Regions from separate parts of the Ferrovibrio plantarum genome, predicted to be linked through region 2. Evidence: predicted binding sites of a transcription regulator. Region 2 holds the regulator's gene; each other region holds the start of a gene.
What was found. Region 2 encodes LexA, which represses DNA repair genes until DNA is damaged. Its sites were predicted from a motif close to ATGTTCTANTTTGGTTC; they were not measured.

Region 1 (7,211 bases), 840 kb from region 2:
CTTATTTGCTGCCGGGATAGCGGCCGGAGAAGCCAAGCAGGCGCGAGGCACGCTCGCCGTAATCATGGGTCATCGCTGAAAACCGGTCATGCTGCGAACGCAGCCGCGAGATCGGCGCCGCCACCACCAGCACGCCGCAATTGCGGCCATCGCGGTCGAAGATCGGCGAGCCGATGCCGCCGGCGCCATCCACGATCTCTTCATGCGAAACACCGATGCCGGTGGCGCGGATCGCCGCCAGGATGCCAAGCACTTCTTCCTTGTGCATGCGGCGGCCGCCATTGGGCTGCACCAGTTCAGTGTTATCAAGATAGAAATCGATTTCGGCTTGCGGCTGGTAGGCCAGCAGTATCTTGCCGAAAGCCGAGCAAAACAGCGGTCTACGCGTACCAATAAGCGACGAAAAGCGGATTGCGCCACGGCCCTCGACGATATCGACATAGACGCCATGGCGACGGTCATCGCCCATCACACCGAGCAAGGTGGTCTCGCCGCTCTGCTCCATCATCTCGCGCAGCAGTGGATGCATGCGCGCGGTGATCGAGGAATCCGGCGTCGCGCGGCTGGCAACCAGGGCACCGAGCCGCATCGTCTTGGCACCAAGTTGATATTGGGCGCCAAGCTGGGTGACGTAGCCGCCGGCTTCAAGTGAACGCAGCAGGCTGAGCAGGCTGGTCTTCGGCGTTTGCAGTCGCTCGGCCAGACGCGCCAATGACAAGCCATCGGGCTCGGCGGCGAGCAATTCCAGCGCCTGCATCACGCGCAACGGCGAACGCGGCCCTTCCGGCTTGCCATCCAGGGTGGCCTTGACACGGTCCGATTTAGGGATTGCACTGTTCATAATATTGAATATAGTTCCGATATAAGAATTAAGAAAGACGGGTTGTGTCCAGTTCAGTCCTTTCATGCCGAAAGCCGGGACGAAAGTACAGCCCCCGAAACAAAAAACACCCAGGAGGAAACATGCGTAAAACTTTGAAATTGCTTGTATCAGCCGCCATCATCGGTGTTCCGTTGGCAGCCTTGGGGCTGGCCCAGGGGGCCCAGGCCCAGGACAAGGTCACGACGCTGCGCGTCGCTGATTCCTTCCCTGTCGGCCATTTCATTTCGGAACGCGGCACCAAGCCGTGGATGGAGGAAGTGACCAAGCGGACCAATGGCCGTATCAAGTTCGAATATTTCCCGGCGCAGCAGCTCGGCAAGGCGCAGGATCTGCTCAACCTGACCCAGAGCGGCGTTGCCGATATCGGCTATGTCGGCATGTCCTATGTTTCCGACAAGATGCCCTTCTCCAGTGTGGCGCAGCTGCCCGGCAGCTTCACCACCGCCTGTGAAGGCACCACGGCCTACTGGAAGCTGGTCAAGGGCGAGACCATGACCAAGAACGAGTTCGCGCCGAACAAGGTGCGGGCCATCTTCGCCATCGTGCTCGAGCCGTATCAGTTCTACACCACCACCAAGCAGGTGAAGACGGTGGAGGATGTGAAGGGCCTGAAGCTGCGCTCCACCGGCGGCGCAATGGATATCTTCGCGCGCAAGATTGGCGCCATTCCGGTGCGCATTCCGGCGCCGGAAGCCCGTGAATCGCTCTCGCGCGGCACGCTCGATGGCCTGATCTTCCCGAATGAAAGCGTGATGTCCTACGATCTGCAGAGCTTCGTGAAGTTTGGCACCAAGGGCGGTAATTTCGGCTCCTTCGTCGCTTCCTACGTGATCAGCGACGCGGTGTTCAACAAGCTGCCGAAGGATGTGCAGAAAATCATCACCGAAACCGGCGACGCCACCACAGCCAATATGTGCAAGGTGGTCGATCACAGCGTCGAGGAAGCCCAGGCCAAACTCGCCGCCGCGGGCGTGCAGTACCACACGCTGACCGCCGCCGAGCGCAAGCCGTTCGATGATGTGTCGGATGAAGTGGCGCGCGACTGGGCTGAAACCCTCGACAAGCGCGGCAAGCCCGGCACCCAGGTGCTGAAGGAATTCCGCGCTGCCCTGGCGGAAGTACGCGGCAAGATGTAGCCCAATCCTGGCGGCTGGGTCCCTCTGGACTTGGTCGCCGGCTTGAGCCTTCCCGGAACGGCGGCATCCTGCGATGCCGCCGTTCTCATTTCTGCGTCACCTGTGCAGACGGCGAAGGGAACCCTGTATCTGGTGGCTGGCATTCGCGTTCTCATACAAAATAGTGGAAAATTCAAGTTCATAAAAAGAACATTTTGCGATTTTATAAGATCAATAGTAGAACATATGCCTCAGCCACGGAGGCCACCATGCATTACAGCCCGATCCCCCGCAGCCCAGCGCCCCTTTTCAGCCCGGCCATTGACCATCTGCGCCAACAGCTTTCCAGGCTCACCAGCGGCGGATTGATCGGCGGTAGTGCTCTCAAGCTTGGCCTGCCAGAGATCGAGCAGGCGCTGCCCGGCCAAGGCCTGGCGCGCGGCGCCCTGCATGAAATGACCGGGGATCGCGGCGCCATCACCGGCTTCCTCGCGGCCCTGCTCGGACAAAATCCGCGCTGTGGCGAAGTGCTATGGGTAACGCCCGATTCCAGTCTCCATGCGTCTGGCCTCTTGCAGTTCGGCCTCGATCATCGCCGCCTCACCATTGTCTCCGCCCGCCGAGCCGATGATCGTCTGTGGTCGATCGAGGAAGGCTTGAGCGAACTCGGCTATGGCGCCGTGGTGGCCGAGATCGACAGCATCAACCTGGCCGAGACACACCGCCTACAGAGCGCTGCCAAGCAGGGCGGTGGCATCGGCTTCCTGCTGCGCCGCGATAGCCAGCCCTCTGCCGCACTCACACGCTGGCATATCGATTGGGTTAACAGCGACGGTTATCGCCCCTGTTGGCGCCTGCGCCTGGAGCGTTGCCAGGGGAGCGAAACCAGTCTCGCCTGGAATATGGCATGGGATGACGCTGCACTCTCTTTTCACCTTGTTGCGCGTTGACAGAAACATTGCTGACGACAACCAACCGGAACTTCGAGTATTCTGGATTATGTGTGGGGCGACAGCTTAGGCGAAATTTCCGAACGTCATTACTTTTCCGCGCCTTCCAACACCATCCCTCAACCAAACCAACGTAGACGAAGCCGGAAAACCGGTTCATCTCACCAGAACCTGCGGCTAGACTGGTGGTGATTTAGGCCGGTAAGGAAAGGGAGCTGGCTTGCGTGTTGCCGCCGCCATCGGACGGATGTCCGTGCAAGTACAAATGGCCGTAGCCGTTGGAGCGCTTTGCGTCCTGCTGGTATCAATGGCCTCGGCGGGCGCGGGCTGGTTTGCGCGCCAACGCACCGCTGAACTAGTCAGCGGCCATATGGCCGATCTCGCCGTGGCCATGGCAGCGCGGCTGGATTATGACATGTTCGAGCGCTATCGCGAGATCGGCACGCTCGCGAAGTTGGAACCCTTGCGTGATATCTGGACCGGCGATCCCGTTGTGCTCAGGTCAAGCCTGGAGCAATTGCAGCAGAGTTATCCTGATTATGCCTGGATCGGCTTTGCCGATACCGCCGGCACGGTACGCGCCGCAACGCGCGGCATGCTGGAGGGATTGTCGGTGGCGCAGCGCCCCTGGTTCAGCGGTGGCTTGGCCGGACCTTTCGTTGGCGATGTGCATGATGCGGTGCTGTTGGCCAAGCTGCTAGGCCCGCGCAGCGATGACGAACCCTTCCGCTTTGTCGATGTCGCGTATCCAATACGAGACAAGGATGGCCTCCTGCTCGGTGTGCTGGCTGCGCATATGAGCTGGGACTGGGCGGCGGAAGCGCGCGATGTGCTGCTGCGGGAATCTCGGCCCAGCCGTACCCGTGTTTCCATCCTGGACCACAATGGCCGGGTGCTGCTGGGCGAAAGTCGTGGCCGCATTCTGCTTGATCAGAACACCATGAAGCATCTGTTGACGCAGAAGCGCGGCGTCGGCATTTACTTTGGCGCCCAACCAGAGCAATGGCTCACCGGTTTTGCCGCCACGCGCGGCCATCGCGATTATCCGGGACTCGGCTGGGTAGTGATCGCGCAGCAGCCGGCCAACGTGGCGAATGCTCCGGTGCGCAACCTAGTGGGTATTACCGCCGGCATTGGCCTGCTGCTCAGCCTCGCCGGTAGCCTGGGCGCCTGGCTGCTGGCGCGGCGCCTGACCCACCCGATCCGGAGCTTGACCACCGATGCCGAACGCCTCGGCCGTAGTCTCGGCGGCGACACCCTGCCGCGAGCCGGCGGCTCGCGTGAAGTGGCGGAATTGTCGCGCGCCTTGCGCTCGCTGCTGCGCCGCATCGGCCTCGCCGAGGAACAACTCGCTCATGCCGCCGAGGATATCGCTTCCAAGAATGCGGAAGCGCGAAAACTGACCAGCGATGTCGAGCGCCTGCGCCAGCTTGCCGAAAGCGATCCGCTTACCGGCCTGCTGAACCGTCGCGGTTTCCTCGACTCAGCCGAGCGGCTGGTCTCCCTGGCCCGGCGTTACAATCGCGCTATCGGCATCGTGGTGGTGGATATCGACCACTTCAAATCGGTGAATGATACCCATGGCCATGCGGTGGGCGATCTGGCCATCCGCGCCGTGGCCGAACGGCTGAAGGCGGCGGCCCGCGACAGCGATCTGGTTGGCCGCTTCGGCGGCGAGGAGTTCGTTGTGATATTGCCGGAAACCGATGCCGCCGCCACCAATGCCTATGCCGAGCGTGTGCGCAGCATGATCGCGGAATCTGGCATTGCCCTGCCGGAAGCACCGCCGCTGAAGTTGACCGTCAGCCTGGGCTGCACCGTATTCGCCGAAGCGGACGAGGATATCCAGGATAGCATCGACCGCGCCGATGTGGCGCTCTATAAAGCCAAGTCGACAGGCCGCAACCGGGTGATATTCCAGCAGCCGTCCATGCCGAGGAATGCCTAGCCGATATACTTGGCTGCCAGTTCCGGACGCACACAGAAACGCAGCACCATTTCTTCCACATGACTGATGCGTTCGGCGACATTCTGCCGCGACAGCAGATTCTGCCGCAGGATCACCGACAGCGTGTAGCCGTTGGATAGATAGTGATAGACCAGCGACGAGAGCGAGATATAGAGCTGCAACGGCTCGATCTCGGCGCGGAACACACCGGCCTTCTGCCCCTTCTCCAGCACCCGGCCAAGATCGCCAAACAGCGGATCATAGATCATCCGGATCTTCTTCGAGCTTTTGATATGGGCCGCCTTGTAGAGATTCTCGGTGTTCAGGATCGAAATGATTTCCGGCGTGCGGATCAGTGCCTTGGCGGTTTCCGCCACCAGTTGCCGCAAAGCCTCCACCGGCTCCAGTTCAGCGATGGCGATTTCGCCATGGCGGCCGCGGAAGCGCTCGTAGATCGTTTCCAGCACGGCGACGAATAGTTCTTCCTTGCTGCCGTAATAGTGATACAGCATGTTCTTGCTGAGATGCGTCTCGGCAACGATGTCGTCGACCCGGGCACCGTCATAGCCCTTGGTGGCAAAATGCCGCAGAGCCGTCTCCAGAATAAGCCGCCGGCTCTGTTCCGCATCGCGCTTGCGCTTCGGCGCCGTCGATAGCGCTTTGGCAGTCGATTGTGCTTTAGCCGCCGCGCCGCGCCGTGAGGACAGAGTCTTCTTCACCATGGTCATAAGCCCGCTTCAGACAAACGTTTGCAAATAGGGGCGACCCGCTTCTGCCCGTTTGAATCAGATGCGGTTGATTCTCAATCTATACTATAGACTGACTGGGCTGTCCCTAGTTTTGCTATCTTTTCCGCTGAAAAGCCGGATCAGGGCTTGCCGGTGGCAAGCCCGCGGTTGATATCACGTGCGATGGTCCAGCCGCGATAGATAAAAGCGGAATAGAGGTCGATGCAGGCGGCACCGGCCGATAGCATGGCCCGGGCATCGGCCGCAGTGAAGACACCGCCATTGCCCTTGATCGACAGCCGGCCATTGGCCAGCCGGACCGCCCGCTTAAGATTTTCCAAGGCGGCATCGGCAATGGGACGGCCATGGAGCGTACCGCGCCCGGTGCCAAGCCCCGGCTCCGGCACCGGCCGGCCACCGCCGATCTTGATCCCGGCCACACCTTCCGCCACGGCGGCCTCAAGCAACGCGCCAAGCAATGCATCGGATACCGCAACGTCATTCGGAATCCGCACCGTCACCGGTTTCTGCCGCTTGTCGATACGCCGCAGCACATCGCGCAGCATGCCGGTATAATCGAAAACCTCGCCCGGCTTCAGCACATTCGGACACATCAGGCTGAGTTCGACGATATCGACATAAGGCTCGACATCGACAAAGCCCTGCGCAATCTCCTCAGCGGAAAAGCCACCAATATTGCAGATCAGTGGGATGCGGCGGCGGCGATCGAACTGCTTAAGCCGCTCCACTGCATAGGCCCGCCCCTTGCTCGGCACCCCCATGGAGTCGGCAATGCCTTCTTTATCTGGATAGCGCACCAGGCGTGGAAATGGATTGCCAAAGCGGGGCACCGGCATCACCGAACCGACAGTGAGGAAGCCGAAACCAAGCTTGGACAGGCTATCCAGTAATTCGCAATTCTTGTCGAAGCCAGCAGCCAGACCGATCGGATTAGCCAGCTTGATGCCGGCATAATTGGTCTCGAGACCGGCACTGCCTTCACCCAGAGAAGTTTCCCGCAAACCGGAAAGCCGCGACAGCAATTGCCAGGGCAGCGGCCAGCGCAGGGCAAGCTGTGCCAGTTCGTGGGTGCGGTCCGGCGACAACCGGAACAGCAGCGGGCGCAGCGCCGTCTCGTAAATCGACATAATCAGATCATCTCGCGGCCACCGCCAGCGCCAATCATATGGCGCGGCACGATCAGCCGCTCGGCCAGTTCGACCAGCAGGAACATGCCGATACCCAGCAAGGTGAGGCCAAAGAGCAGAGCGAACAGCATCGGCGTGTCCATGGCGCCATTGGCGACAATGAGCTGATAGCCGAGGCCGGCATTGCCGCCAACGAACTCGCCCACCACCGCGCCGACCACGGCCAGTGTGATCGAAATCTTCAAGCCACCAAAGATCGACGGCATGGCGTTCGGCAGGCGGATCTTGAAGAAGGTGTCGATGGTGCCGAGACCCATGGCGCGGGCGAGATAGATCTTCTCTTTCTCAATCGATGTAAGACCCATAACCGTGTTGATGACGATGGGGAAGAAAGCGATTAGGAAGGCGATCAGCACTTTGGGTAGCATGCCGAAGCCAA
Region 2 (7,211 bases):
CTGGTCCGCCGGCTCGAGCGCCTGAGCGAGATTTCGCAATACTACGACCGCTTCGGCGAAGAGCATGAATTGGCGCCGCCGGCCCAGGCGCTGATCGAGGCGGTGGAGAAGCTGCTGCGGGCCGGCATCGAGCAGGCGCCACGGCTCGAGGAATTCACCAATTCGATGACGAATACGCCGCTGCCGCGTCCCTCAGCGACGCCGATGCAGCCAACCATGGCGCCGACCAGCAGCTATTCGATGGCGGAAACCATCCGCCTGGATCCGGCGCGCATGCGGCAGCCATTGCTGCCGGTGGTGCCGGAGAAGGTGAATGTGAAAGAGACCTGGGGCCGCTTCTATGTCGAGAAGGGCTCGCTGGTGGCGGTATCGCAGGCCTGCAAGGTGGCCTCCATCTCCATCGACCAGCTTGCGACAAAGCTGGGCCTGAGCCGCGTAGCTCTGTCGCTGATGCTCAGCGGCCAGGATCCGATGCCGCGCCAGGCGGTAGACAAGCTGCAGCAATTCATGGGCGAGCAGGCTCGTCGCGTGCGGCCGGAACGCTGATCGTTTTGGGGCGCTGATCCTGTTCCCGATTTAAGCCGGCTTGCCGCCGCCAGCCGATCCGGCACAGGATCGCGCCATGGCGCTGCCATCCTTTCCTTTCACCGGTTTGTGGCCCAGCCTGCGGCATGGGTTGCGCCTGCGGCTGCAGGCGATAGCGGCTTTTCGCCCCTGGCCGGCGCTGCTGGCCGAGCGCGAACGCTGGTTCCTGTGGTTGCCGGTTCTGCTCGGGCTCGGCATCGCACTCTACTTCCTGCTGCCCAAGGCACCGGCGGCAATGCCGCTGCGCATCCTCGTCACGCTCGGTTTGGTGTTGCTGCTTGGGCTGATCTGGCGCCGTCCGGTTTGGGCGGTGGCCTTCGCGCCGCTGGTGTTGCTGCTCGGCGGCCTCTGGCTGGCGGCCGAGCGGGCAGAAGATGTGGCGGCGCCGGTGCTGCAGCGGCGCCTGCCGGCGAGCTGGATCGAAGGCCGCGTGCTGCTGGTGGAGCCGCGCGACCATGGCCATCGCCTGACCATCGATCAGGCCTGGATCGAAAAGCTGGAGCCGGAAGCGACGCCGGCACGGCTGCGCGTTACTCTGCGCCAGGGTGGTGAAGGCCTCAGGCCCGGCGAGCGTGTACGCCTGCGCGCCGTGCTCGGTCCGCCATCCGGCCCGGTGATGCCCGGCGCCTTCGATTTCGCGCGCACTGCTTGGTTTCAGCGCATTGGCGCCATCGGCACCGCCAATGGCGCGGTGGAAATCCTGCCACCACTCCCGGCATCGAGCCTGGATGCCTGGGGCGATGCCTGGCGGATTGGCCTTGCCAACGCGCAGCAACGCCTGACCGAACGCATCCTTGCCGCGCTGGATGGCGCCGATGGTGCCATTGCTGCCGCGCTGATGACCGGCGTGCGTGGTCCGATCCCGGAAGAGATCGACGATGCCTTCCGCGATTCCGGCCTCGCGCATATCCTCTCAATCTCCGGCCTGCATCTGGCGCTGGTCTCCGGCATCCTGTTCGCCGCCATTCGCGGCTTGCTGGCACTGCTGCCTTATGCCGCGCTGCATTGGCCGATCAAGAAGATTGCCGCTGTTGCCGCACTGATTGGCGCTGCCGCCTATATGCTGATCTCGGGTTCTGCGCTGGCAACACAGCGTTCGTTTCTCATGGTCGCCTTGGCGCTCGGTGCGGTGTTGCTTGACCGCCAGGCGCTCAGCCTGCGCAGTCTGGCGCTGGCGGCTTTGCTCTTGCTGCTGCTGGCGCCGGAAAGCCTGCTCGATGCCGGCTTCCAGATGAGTTTCGGCGCCGTGGCGGCGCTGATCGCCAGCTACGAAGCACTGGAGCAGCCGCTGGCGCGCTGGCGGGGACAGGCCGGGCCGTTGCGCATGGCGGGCTTGTGGCTCGCCGGCGTGCTGCTCAGCAGTTTCGTCGCCGGTATCGGCTCAGGGCTGTTCGCGGCCTATCACTTCAACCGCTTTGCCGATTATGCATTGATCGCCAACCTGATCGCCTCGCCGCTGGTATCGTTCTGGATCATGCCGCTGGCCATGCTGGCCTTCGCGCTGATGCCGTTCGGTCTCGAGGCTTTGGCACTGGTGCCGATGGGCTGGGGTGTCGAGGGCCTGATCGCCATTGCCGTATGGGTCGCCGGCTGGCCGGGGGCGGTGGCGACGATCCCGGCGATGCCGGCCTGGAGCCTCGGCGCCATGGCCATCGGCGGCTTGTGGCTCTGCCTGTGGCGGCTGCCCTGGCGCTGGCTCGGCCTGCTGCCGATCTGCGCCGGCCTGGCTTCGCCGCTATTCACGCCGCTGCCGGATCTGCTGATCAGCGGCGATGCCCGCCGCATTGCGTTGCGCGGTGGCAATGATGCTGATCGCTATTATTTCAGCAGCCCGGCCAACCTGCCGGCCAATGCCGCGCCGCGCGGCTTCGAGGCGGAAACCTGGTGGCGCCGCCTCGGTGCGCCAGCCCTGCTGCCCTGGCCGAATGCGCGGCGCGCGGCTGCTGCAGGCGCGGATGGTTCCCTGCGCTGCGAACCGGAAGGCTGCACTGCGCGCGTGAAAGGCTGGGTGATTGCGCTGCCGCGCGAGGAACGGGCGCTGGCCGAGGATTGCCGCCGCGCCGATATCGTGGTGGCGCCATTTCCAATACGCGGCCGCTGCGCCGGCGCGCGGCTGGTGATCGACCGCTTCGATCTCTGGCGCGAAGGCGCGCATGCGCTCTACCTGCACGACGAGGGTCGTTTCAGTCTGCGCAAGGTGGCTGCTGAGCGTGGCCTGAAGCCATGGTCGCCGCCGCGCGGCCATGGCGCGGCGAATGCCGCACAGCCGGGCAGGGGCGAAGGCGCGGTGTTGATGGACGAGCTGGGCGAGTAAAAGAAAAGGGCGCCATCGCTGGCGCCCTTCGCTCAATCCGATATGCCGACGCTTAGTAGCGGCGCAGCAGGCCGACCAGGCGGCCCTGCACCTTGACCCGGTCGGGGCCGAAAATGCGGGTCTCGTAGGCGGTGTTGGCGGCTTCCAGCGCCACCGAATTGCCCTTGCGGCGCAGGCGCTTCAAGGTCACTTCCTGATCATCCACCAGCGCCACCACGATGGTGCCGTTCTCGGCATTGTCGCTGCGCTGGATCACCACGGTGTCGCCATCCAGGATGCCGGCATCCACCATCGAGTCACCGGCCACTTCCAGCGCGTAATGGTCGCCATTGCCGAGCAGGCCGATGGGCACGTCGATCTGCGTCGAGAGGTCGCGCAATGCCTCGATCGGTGTACCGGCGGCGATGCGGCCATAGAGCGGCAGGGTGACGATATCGCGGGCGTTGAACGGGCTGACGGTAACCGGCGTGCCCTGCATCGGCTGCATCATGTCGCCGGTGCCGCGCGGCATCAGGCGGTTCCGGGCCGGCGCGGCGCGGGAAGCGGTGGTGACCCCGGCGCCGGCACCGCCGCGCAGCGGCACCGCCGAGTCGGGCAGGCGCAGCACTTCCAGGGCGCGGGCGCGGTGCGCCAGGCGGCGCAGGAAGCCGCGTTCCTCCAGCCCGGTGACCAGGCGGTGGATGCCCGACTTCGACTTCAGCTTCATCGCTTCCTTCATTTCCTCGAAGGAGGGCGAGACGCCCGAGGTCTCGAGCCGTTCATGAATGAACATCAGCAGGTCATGTTGCTTGCGGGTGAGCATCCGCTTTCTCCCTTGCCCTGAGTGTTCCGCCTCGGTGCTTTATCTGGCCTGGGAAACCAGAAGATTGGGGGCACTGATTTGGAACGAAATTGAAACCTGGTGGATGTTCTAAATTGGTTCTGCCGGATGGTCAAGGGCTTTTTTCCACAGGCCCCACAGGTTGCGGAGCGGCGATACCGCCGACCCAAGATATACGTATCCGGCCTGAAACTGCTTCTTCACAAGCTGCCGCTGGTAGGCTGCTACCGCCTCCCTTATACCTTGGTCCAAAGCCTGTTGTGCAGGCTAGAACAAAGGCCGCAAAAGCCGCCGCTACGGCATCAGAGGGGATTGCCATGGGATTCGGTATCCGACAGAAGTTGAACATTGCCATTGCCGTGCTGGCGGCGATCACTTTGCTCTCCAATGGTGTGGCGGCGCTGTTCTTCAGCCGGGTGCAGAACACCTATGCCGGCATCACCGGCGAGAGCCTGCCCGATGTGGTGGCGGCGCTGAGCATGAAGACGCTGAGCGCGGAACTCACCTCCGCCGCGCCGGCGCTCGCGGCGGCGGCCGATGATGCCGAGCGGGTTCGCGTTCTCGGTGAACTCGAAGGTTTGCAGAAGCGTCTGGCGCAGACTCTCGACGTGGTCAAGCTGAGTGGTGCCGAACCGGCGCAACTCGAGGAAATCGGCAAGGCGGTGGAATTCCTCCAGGGTCGCATCGCCCAGATCAACCGCTCGGTGACGGCGCGGCTCGACTGGATCGCGCAGCGCCAGGAGAAGTCGGCCAAACTCGCTGCCGATTTCGTTGACTTCCAGGCGCTGGTGAAGCCGCTGACCGATAAGGCGATCGACGATATTGGGCGCGGTGCCGGCGGCAGCATGGCGCGAGCGGCACGCGCGCTGATGGAAGCTGCAGCGGCGGTGAACCAGATGATTGGTGTGCTGAGTGTTGCCGCGCAGGCACCGAGCAACGACGATCTGACCAAGCTGCAAAGTGAATTCGCCACGCTGAACAACATCATCCTGCAGGATCTGGAATTGGCCAGCGCGCATATCGATATCGCGGCCATCCGCACCGCTGCCGGCAATCTGCAGGCCTATGGTTCCTCCAGCGACAGCCTGTTCCAGCTTCGCCGCGGTGAATTGCGTACCTCCATGACCGCCGGTGTGGCGCTGAAGCAGGCGCGCGATGGCGCGGCACAGCTTGCCGAGAAGATCGAGGTGGTGGTTGGTGCCGCGTCGCAGCGCGCCGACACGGCTGCCGCTTCGGCTGCCGGGCAGGGACGCATGGTGCTGGTGGTGCTGGGTGTGCTGGCGCTGATCAGCTTGATCGCGGCGGTGGCGATCGGCGGCTTCTTCATCGGGCCGCAGGTTTCAGCGCCGATTGGCCGCCTCACCGATGCGATGCGCCGGTTGGCCGACCGCGACTGGTCGGTGACGCTGGCCGATACCACGCGGCGCGATGAAATCGGCGACATGGCGCGGGCCGTCGATGTGTTCAAGACCGCCGGCCAGGAGAATGAACGCCTGCAGCGCGAGGTGGAGGAAAGCCGCGTCGCCTTCGAGCGCGAGCGCCAGGCCCAGGAAGCGCTGCTGGAACAGGCCATCGGCCAGATCGTTGCGGCGGCGAATGACGGTGACTTGAGTCGCCGCATCGACGCTGACGCGCTGCAGGGCGTGATGCGCACGCTCGGCATCGGCGTCAATGGCCTGCTCGGCACTGTGGAGCGGGCGCTGGGCGATCTCGGCGGCATGCTTGGCGCGCTGGCCCAGGGTGATCTCACCCACCGCATCAACGGAGGCTATCGCGGCGTGTTCGAACGCCTGGCGCTGGATGCCAACACACTGGCCGAGCGGCTGGCCGAATTCGCCGGCCGGCTCGGGCAATCCGCCGGTCTGGTGCGCGATGCCTCGGCCGAGATTTCCGCCGGCAGCCATGATCTGGCGCAGCGCACCGAAGCGCAGGCCGCCAGCCTGCAGCGCACGGCGGCGACCATGGAGGAAATCACCGCCACCGTGCGGCACAATGCCGACAACGCCCGCCAGGCCAGCCAGTTCGCGGTGGCGGCACGAGACACGGCGGAAGGCGGCGGCCGTGTGGTTGGCGAGGTGGTGACGGCGATGGGTCGCATCGAGGGCTCGAGCCAGAAGATCGTTGATATCGTCGGCCTGATCGACGAGATCGCGTTCCAGACCAACCTGCTGGCGCTGAATGCTTCCGTGGAAGCAGCGCGGGCAGGCGAGGCGGGCAAGGGTTTCGCGGTCGTGGCGCAGGAAGTGCGCAACCTGGCGCAGCGCTCGGCGGAAGCCTCGCGCGAGATCAAGGCGCTGATTTCGGAATCCAATGGCCAGGTGCGCGAAGGCGCCAAGCTGGTGCGGCAGGCCGGTTCCAGCCTGGAGGCCATCGTCGATGCCGTGAAGCGTGTTGCCGGCATCATCGAGGAAATCGCCATCGGCAGCCAGGAACAGGCCTCGGGCCTCGATGATGTGAACCAGTCGGTCGCCGAGATGGACGAAATGACCCAGCGCAACGGCGCCCTGGTGGAGCAGACCACCGCCTCGGCGCAGTCGATGGCCGATCAGGCGAAGGGGCTGGCCGACCTGGTGGCGTTCTTCAAGACGGGAGCTGTCCAAACCGCCGCCTGAGGGCAGTTTGCAGGACTTTGTTAACGTCTTGCTCAGCTTTAGAGAGCATTCTGCGAACAAAGCGGCGAATCGGGCCGCCGAATCGGAGATGCAGTATGCGGCTGGGCATGAGCGACAAATTCTGGGGGCGGCGATGAGCGACGGTTTGCGGCTGCGCCGCCAGGATCAGCCGCGCGGCGGCTCGCCGGCTCATGCAGCCAATGCCTATGGCGCCACCATGGCACGGGCAGCACCCGGTGCGAAGATCGAAGCGGCTGCCCCGGCAGCGACACCGAAGCGCAAAACATTCGCCGTCCTGGCACATTGGTCATTATGGGGCGGGGCCTTCCTGCTGCTGGGCGGCGGCGTGGTGCTCGGCACCATGCTGGGCGGCCCGGCGACCTCGCTGCAGAATCAGGCGCCGCGCACGGTCAGCGTGGTGCCGCAGGCGATTGCCAAGCCGCAGGCTGCCCTGCCGGAAAGCCGAACCGCTGAACTGCATTTACCCGCGGGCTGGAACCCGCGCGGCTTGTCTTCCGAGACGGAAGAACGTCCGGCCCTGGCGCCCCCGCCGCCACCCGCCATGCCCGCACCAGCGGCGGCTGCCGCAGAGCCGGTGATGCCGGCACCGCAGCCCGCGCCAGTTCAGGCCGAATTGCCCAAGCCTGTCGAGCCGGTCCCGGTTTTACAGCAAGTGGCGGCGCTGCCGCCCGCGCCGGCTGCCGCCCATGCCGCCAAGCAGGCCAAGCCGGCAGCCCTGCCGGTGCCGCCGCAGAGCTTCGTGCCGCCGTCGGCACATACCGCGCCGCTGCCCGGCACTGAGCGCTGGCGCCAACTTGCCGTGCCGGCGCCGCTGGATGCCAAGCCGCCCTATATCGCCATCGTCATCGACGACATGGGC
Region 3 (7,211 bases), 170 kb from region 2:
ATAGCAACCGGCCCGGCCTTTGGAACCGCGCCACAGCTTTGCCCGGGGCGAAAGTCTTGCGCGGGGCCAAAAAAAACCCCGGCGCCGAGTTCCGGCGCCGGGGGTCCCATGGAGGAGAAAAATCGTGGGGGAAGCCGTGGATTACCGGCTGCCCACGCTGGGAAAACTAGAAACTATTCCTCGTCGTCATCCTCGCCCGGCCCGGCATCGATGGCAGCGGCCACCACGCCGGCATTGGCGCGGATCGCGGCCTCGATCTTGGCGGCGACTTCGGGATTCTCTTTCAGGAAGTTCTTCGCCTGCTCACGGCCCTGGCCGATGCGCTGGCTGTCATAGGAGAACCAGGCGCCCGACTTCTCGACCACATTGGCCTTGACGCCGAGGTCGACCAGTTCGCCGGTCTTGGAAATGCCTTCGCCATACATGATGTCGAACTCGACCACCTTGAACGGCGGCGCCACCTTGTTCTTCACCACCTTGACGCGGGTCTGGTTGCCGACCACGTCGTCCTTGTTCTTGATCGCGCCGATGCGGCGGATATCGAGGCGCACGGAAGCATAGAATTTCAGCGCATGGCCGCCGGTGGTGGTTTCCGGGTTGCCGAACATGACGCCGATCTTCATGCGGATCTGATTGATGAAGATCACCATGCAGTTCGACTTGGAAATCGACGCGGTGAGCTTGCGCAGAGCCTGGCTCATCAGGCGGGCCTGCAGTCCGGGCAGAGAATCGCCCATCTCGCCTTCCAGTTCGGCCTTCGGCACCAGGGCGGCGACCGAGTCGACCACCAGCACCTCGATGGCGCCGGAGCGCACCAGGGTATCGGCGATCTCAAGCGCCTGTTCGCCGGTATCGGGCTGCGAGATCAGCAGGTCGCCGATATTCACACCCAGCTTGCGGGCATAGGCCGGATCGAGGGCATGTTCGGCGTCGACGAAGGCGCAGGTGCCGCCACGCTTCTGGGCTTCCGCCACCACATGCAGGGCGACGGTGGTCTTGCCCGAGGATTCCGGGCCGTAGATTTCGATGATACGGCCCTTGGGCAGGCCGCCGATGCCGAGCGCGATATCCAGGCCGAGCGAACCGGTGGAGATTTCCTCCACTTCCATGCTCTGGCGCTGACCGAGGCGCATGATCGAGCCCTTGCCGAAGGAACGCTCGATCTGGCTGAGCGCGGCTTCGAGAGCTTTACCCTTATCCATGTTGTCCTTGTCCACTAAACGGAGGCTGGCGGAAGTAGCGGCGGCAGTGGCTGCCATTGGTGGACCCCATCCTTTCACGGCCCCCGCGGAATTGCAACGAGGCTCGGTTAACCCCGTATATGTTCTAATTTTGTATGCGTTGTCCAGCGAAATCTATAACTCGCTGGTTTCCCTCATTTTTTTGCTTTGTTCCGGGAACATACCCGGCTCTGTTCTGGCCCGTTCCGGTTTCCGGGCACGCCTTAGCGATTCCCACGGAACAGCCACGCGCCGGGGCTGTCAGCCCATCACGTCCTTCAACTTACCGGCGAGCTGGCTGAGGGAGAACGGCTTGGGCAGGAACGACACGTTATCGGCATTGGCGAGGCTGCGGCGCAGCGCATCCTCGGCATAGCCGGAGATGAACAGGATCTTCAAATCCGGGCGGCGCTGGCGCATGTGTTCGGCCAAGGTCGGCCCATCCATGTTCGGCATCACCACATCGGTCACCAGCACCTCGACACGATCGAGCTGTTCCGCCGGCAGGCTCAATGCCTGCTCGCCGGAATTGGCCTCGATCACGGTGTAACCCTTGTTGCGCAAAGCCCGGGTGGCGAAGGCGCGCACCGCATCCTCATCCTCCACCAGCAGCACCAGGCCCTGGCCGGTGAGATCGGGCGCGGCGACCGCGCGGCCATCGTCGCGGGTGGCGGAGCGTTCGGTGGCGCTCGGCTCATGGCGCGGCAGGAAGATGCGGAAGGTGGCGCCCTGCCCGACTTCGCTTTCCACCTGGATGAAGCCGCCGGTCTGCTTGATGATGCCGTAGACGGTGGAGAGGCCAAGCCCGGTGCCGGCGCCCACCGCCTTGGTGGTGAAGAAGGGATCGAAAATCTTCGCCAGATTCTCCGGCGCGATGCCGTGGCCGCTGTCGCTGACCTCGATCAGCACATAATCGCCGGGCGGCATCATTTCGCCGCCGAGCGTCAGCGTCGGCTGCTGCGGCCGCCAATAGGCAGTGCGGATGCGCAATTCGCCGCCACTTCCCGCACTGCCGCCGGCACCATGCAGCATGGCGTCGCGCGCATTCACCGCCAGGTTGATGATCACCTGTTCAAGCTGGCCCTGGTCGACGCGCACCAGGCCGAGATCGCGGCCATGCACCAGGCGAAGCTGGATGGTCTCGCCAATCAGGCGACCGATCAGGTTGCGCAGGTCGGCCAACACATCGGTGACATCCAGCACCTTCGGCATCAAAGTCTGCTGGCGCGAGAAGGCGAGCAGCTGGCGCACCAGATTGGCGGCGCGGTTGGCATTCTGCTTCACCTGCATGATATCGGCGAAGCTCTGGTCGCCGGGCTGGTGGCGCTGCAGCAGCAGGTCGCAGAAGCCGATCATGGCGGTGAGCAGGTTGTTGAAGTCATGCGCAATGCCGCCGGCGAGCTGGCCCACCGCCTGCATCTTCTGGCTCTGATTGAATTGCTGTTGCAGGTTGCGCTGGTGCGTGGTGTCGACCAGGTAGACAAGCTGCGTCGCCTGACTGTCGGCGCCGGCATCGAGCGAGGCGGCAAACAATTCCGCAATGCGCGGCCGCGCCGGGTCCTGGCCCGGGAAACGCACCTCCAGCGGCCGCGTCACCGCCTCGTTGCGCCGCACCGCCATGAGATGGCGGTTCAGTTCGGCACCATCCTCCTCACGCACCACGGCGGCAAGGCGCTGGCCCGGCCAGTCATGACGGCCACAGAGCACGCCGAAAGCCGCATTGCCCTCGATGATGCTGCCCGCCGCATCCAGCACCAGGATGCCGATGGGGGCCTGATCGAAGAAGCGGCGGAACTCGGCTTCCACCGGGCGCAAAGTGCCGCGCACGCGCAATTCGCGGCTCAGGTCATGCACCACGGCGGAATAGCGCAGGACATGGCCATCGGCGCCCGGCACCGCCGACTGGCTGACGCCGACCAGACGCAGCGGCTCGGCGGCCGAGCCATGCGCCGTGCCGGGCGGGCTGAGCTTGGCCTCGCCGCCCTCCCAATCCGGCGTGATGGCGCGGCCCGTGCCTTGCGCAGTACCGGACTCATCGGCTGGCAGCAGCACATCGTTGAGTTTCAGCGCGCCGCCGGTCAGTGCATCGGGGCTCAAGCCCAGCCAGGCCGAGAAGGTCCGGTTGGCGAACAGGAAATGCCCGTCCGGCGCGATGGAATAGAGTCCCACCGGCGCGTTGTCCAGAAAACCGGCCAGCGCATCGCGCTGCACCGCCATGTCCATCAGCGCGTGATGCTCATGGGTGATATCGGCGAAATCCCAGATCAGCTCGGCGGCTTCATCGGGCCGCACCATGACGCTGACCGCGAGCCACAGTTCAGCACCATCGGCGCGGCTGAACATCACCTGATCGGTGACGGCACCCGAGGCCGGCACGCGGCGGCTGAGGCGTTCCAGTGCCAATTGCGCCTGGGGGCTGAGTTCCAGCGGCGAGACCCGCTCGGGCTGGCCGCAGCTTTGCGCCAGACGGCCATAGATGGCATTGGCACAGACCACCACCAGGGCTTTCGACTGGCCCGGCAAGGCGGCGGCGCGGGTGATGACGCGGGCATGCGGCGCGGCATCGGCAACGATCTGCGCCAAAGCCGCGCGGTCCGGAGCGGCAGCGCCGCCCAGCAGCCCGGACAACCATGATTGCGCCATAACCGGTACTCCGCCTTGTCGCGGAATACCGGTTATGGACGCGGGCATGTTTGCGCCATAACCGACTCCGCTGAGTCTTGCGTCATCGGTTATGGGCGTTGCCGTGCTGGGGCGTCAAGCCGGCTGTTTCACCGGGCCGGGGCGCTGGCAGGCGCGCAGGGCGGTGTGGATTGATCCACCAGGATCAGCGCCGCGGTTTCGAAACCCAGGCCGCGCGCCTGTTCGATCAGTTGCGCCTGGATTTTCGCGTCCAGTTCAGGCCGCCGGGCCAGAATCCATAGATAGTCCCGCGACGGGCCGGAAACCATGGCCCAGGCATAATCCTGGCGGTCGAGGGCAATGACATGATAGCCGCCGGAGAACGGCCAGAAAAAGGTCACGCTGAGGCTGGCAACCGAAGGTGCCCCGAGAAACCGGGCCTTGCCCTCGGCCTGCTTCCACCTGCAGGCGCCGCGCTCCAGCCCGCGATTGATGACTCGCAGGCTGCCATCGGCATTGGCCTCATACTGCGCGGTGACATTCGACAGGCCGCGCTCGAAGCGGTGATCCAGGCGGGCGATTTCGTACCATTGCCCGAGATAGCGCCGGCTATCGAAATCCGATAGCGGTGTCACGCCATCCGGCGGCGCGGTGCAGCCGAGCAGCAGCAGAACGATGGGGGCAAGCAGCAGCAAGCGCCATTGTGTCCTTCTCGATCCTGCCGCGCGCGACCACACCATTATTATCCACCCTCAGATTCGGATCAGCGCGATGCCGTGCGCTCGATCAGCCCAGCCGCATCAATCAGATTGGCGCATTGCGGCAGCATCTCGGCAACCAGTTGCCGTGGCTGTGTCATATCCAGCCAGTAACGCACCAGAGAGTCAAAGGCCGCGCCGGGTTCTCTTAGCATATCCTGCGCCAGTGCAGGGATACCGGCCGCGATGCATGTTTTGGCTTCCGTGATGATCGGTGCAACGGTTCGGGCCGAGGCGAGTTCACCGAAAATCTCCGCCTGCAGCGGCCCCAGCAGGATGGCGTTGATGACCCAGGTAAACAGCGCTTCCATGGCATTATATCCTTTCTTCGCTGACGCCGGCTGTCGCCCGCGTCTTGTACAAGCTCCAGACCACACCGGAAATCAGCAGCGTGAAGGTGACACCGAGCGAAACCACGGCGGGAACTTTCTCGATCCCGAGCAGGTCCGCACCGATGATCTTGCCGCCGATGAAGATGAGCACCGCCGCCAGCGCATATTTCAGGTAGTGGAAGCGATGGATCATCGCCGCCAGGGCAAAATACAGCGCGCGCAAGCCCAGGATGGCGAAGATATTCGAGGTGTAGACAATGAACGGATCGGTGGTGATGGCGAAAATCGCCGGCACCGAGTCAACCGCGAAGATGACATCCGCCAATTCGATCAGCACCAGCGCCATGAACAGCGGCGTCATGTAGCGCACATTGGCACCGGCCGCATTCGGCTGCATGACAAAGAATTTCTCGCCATGCAGTTCGTCGGTGACCCGGAAACGCCGGCGCATGAAGCGGAGGATCGGGTTGCTGCCGACATCATATTCCTTGTCGGCAAAGGCCAGCATCTTGATGCCGGTGGCGATCAGGAATACCGCGAAAACATGCAGCACCCAGGAAAACTGGCTGACCACCGCCGCACCGGCGCCGATCATCACCGCGCGCAGCACGATAACGCCCAGAATGCCCCAGAACAGCACACGATGCTGGTATTTTGCCGGAATTCCGAGGTATGCGAAGATCATCGCCATGACGAAGACGTTGTCCATCGCCAACGCCTTCTCCACAGCGAAACCGGTGACATAGTTCATGCCGGCAGTGGCGCCAAGCTGCCACCAGATCCAGGTGCCGAACAGCATGCCGAGACTGAGATACACGCCCGACATGACCAGGCTTTCACGCACACCGATTTCGCGCGTCTCGCGGTGCAGGATGCCGAGGTCAAAGACCAGCAGCGCGACCACAATGCCAAGGAAAACGAACCACATCCACAGGGGTTTGCCGAGCCAGTCGGCATACAGGAATTCGAACGCCACGGATCTCTCCATGTCAGCCGGAAAACGATGTCAGAAGCAGGTCCGACATCGCGAGTAAGCCGGCTACGCTCGCCAGAGGGGCCCGGACCAAGGGTTCAGAGCGCAAGTGGGAAGCCTTGCTGGGAACGTCAAGAGGTGCCGTCGCATTTATCGGCCTGCCGCCCGGGAGAGCGGCAAACCGGCCCGTACACCGCTTGAAGCCCCTGCCCTTATTGCCAGAGTTCAGGCATCGCTGGGCTGGCGCGACAGCACCACGTCATCCGGGTCGATGCCGAGCTTGCCGATCACCAGATAGGCCTTGCCGTCCATGGTCTCGACCGCATCGACCACGCCGCGCACCAGCACGTCGGTTTCGAGCTTCTCGCCCTTGGCATCCTTGGCCGTCACCTCGATCTTGTAGGCACCGCCATCGGGCTTCTGCACGCCCTCGGTGGTCTTGCCGTCCCAGGTGAAATCATGCCGGCCGAAGGAAGTGTCGCCGGTGCCGGTGTAGACCACCTTGCCATCCGCGTCATAGACCTTGATCTCGACGGTGACGGCGCCCTTGGGCACGCCATAGGAGAACTTGGCCTCGCCATCCTCCAGGTAATTGACGTTGCCCATCGCCTGCACTTCCTTGCCGATATAGGCCAGGGCATCGCTGGACTTGCTGCCATCCAGCGCAGCAAGAATCTGGTCGAGCTTGCCGGTCTGCTGGATCTGCTGCTCGATCTGCGAGAACTGCACCAGTTGCTCGGTGAAGTCCTTCGGGTCCATCGGGTTGGTCGGGTCCTGGTTCTTGAGCTGCGTGGTCAGCAGCTTGAGGAAGGTCTGCATATCCGCCGTGAGCTTGTTCGAGGCGGCATTCTGCGTCGTGTTCTGGTTCGCGGTGCTGTTACCGACGGTGGAGATCATGGTCATGGTGTCGTTCCTTTTGGCTTAGCCGGTATCTCAACGGCTGATATTGAGGGTTTCCTGCAGCAATTCGTCCGCCACCGTGACCAGCCGGGCATTGGCCGAATAGGCCCGCTGCGCCACGATCATCTTGGCGAACTCTTCCGCGATATCGACGTTGGATTGCTCGATGGCCGAGGCGACGATGTCGCCGACGCCGCTGCCGCCGGCCTGGCCGAGCACGGCAGTGCCCGATTGCGGCGTGGCGACGAAGGCATTGCCATCGACGCGGTCGAGTTCGGTGGGGTCGCGGAATTTCGCCAACGGCACCTGGTAGAAGGTTTTCACATTGCCGTTGTCGAAGGTGACCGAGACCATGCCGTTGGCATCGATCGCCAGGCTCTTGTAATTGCCCTGCGGCACGCCGTTC

Region 1: a site for LexA is predicted at 2,228-2,244, ahead of V6B08_RS08060 (ImuA family protein). Genes of this name have one in related genera too.
Region 3: a site for LexA is predicted at 1,322-1,338, ahead of recA (recombinase RecA). Genes of this name have one in related genera too.

Annotation. Positions count from the first base shown of each region.
Region 1 is NZ_JBBKBA010000001.1:1,685,985-1,693,195, reverse strand. Features, by position in the region: gene V6B08_RS08070 (IclR family transcriptional regulator) at 2-841, opposite strand; gene V6B08_RS08065 (TRAP transporter substrate-binding protein) at 964-2,019, shown strand; gene V6B08_RS08060 (ImuA family protein) at 2,268-2,948, shown strand; gene V6B08_RS08055 (sensor domain-containing diguanylate cyclase) at 3,196-4,896, shown strand; gene V6B08_RS08050 (TetR family transcriptional regulator) at 4,893-5,618, opposite strand; gene V6B08_RS08045 (beta/alpha barrel domain-containing protein) at 5,765-6,772, opposite strand; gene V6B08_RS08040 (ABC transporter permease) at 6,775-7,211, opposite strand, start outside.
Region 2 is NZ_JBBKBA010000001.1:2,529,320-2,536,530, forward strand. Features, by position in the region: gene V6B08_RS12145 (hypothetical protein) at 1-546, shown strand, start outside; gene V6B08_RS12150 (ComEC/Rec2 family competence protein) at 623-2,899, shown strand; gene lexA (transcriptional repressor LexA) at 2,952-3,701, opposite strand; gene V6B08_RS12160 (methyl-accepting chemotaxis protein) at 4,037-6,331, shown strand; gene V6B08_RS12165 (divergent polysaccharide deacetylase family protein) at 6,465-7,211, shown strand, end outside.
Region 3 is NZ_JBBKBA010000001.1:2,363,566-2,370,776, reverse strand. Features, by position in the region: gene recA (recombinase RecA) at 174-1,259, opposite strand; gene V6B08_RS11325 (hybrid sensor histidine kinase/response regulator) at 1,482-3,863, opposite strand; gene V6B08_RS11320 (lipocalin family protein) at 3,992-4,537, opposite strand; gene V6B08_RS11315 (hypothetical protein) at 4,606-4,911, opposite strand; gene V6B08_RS11310 (TerC family protein) at 4,916-5,908, opposite strand; gene V6B08_RS11305 (flagellar hook assembly protein FlgD) at 6,131-6,808, opposite strand; gene V6B08_RS11300 (flagellar hook protein FlgE) at 6,839-7,211, opposite strand, start outside.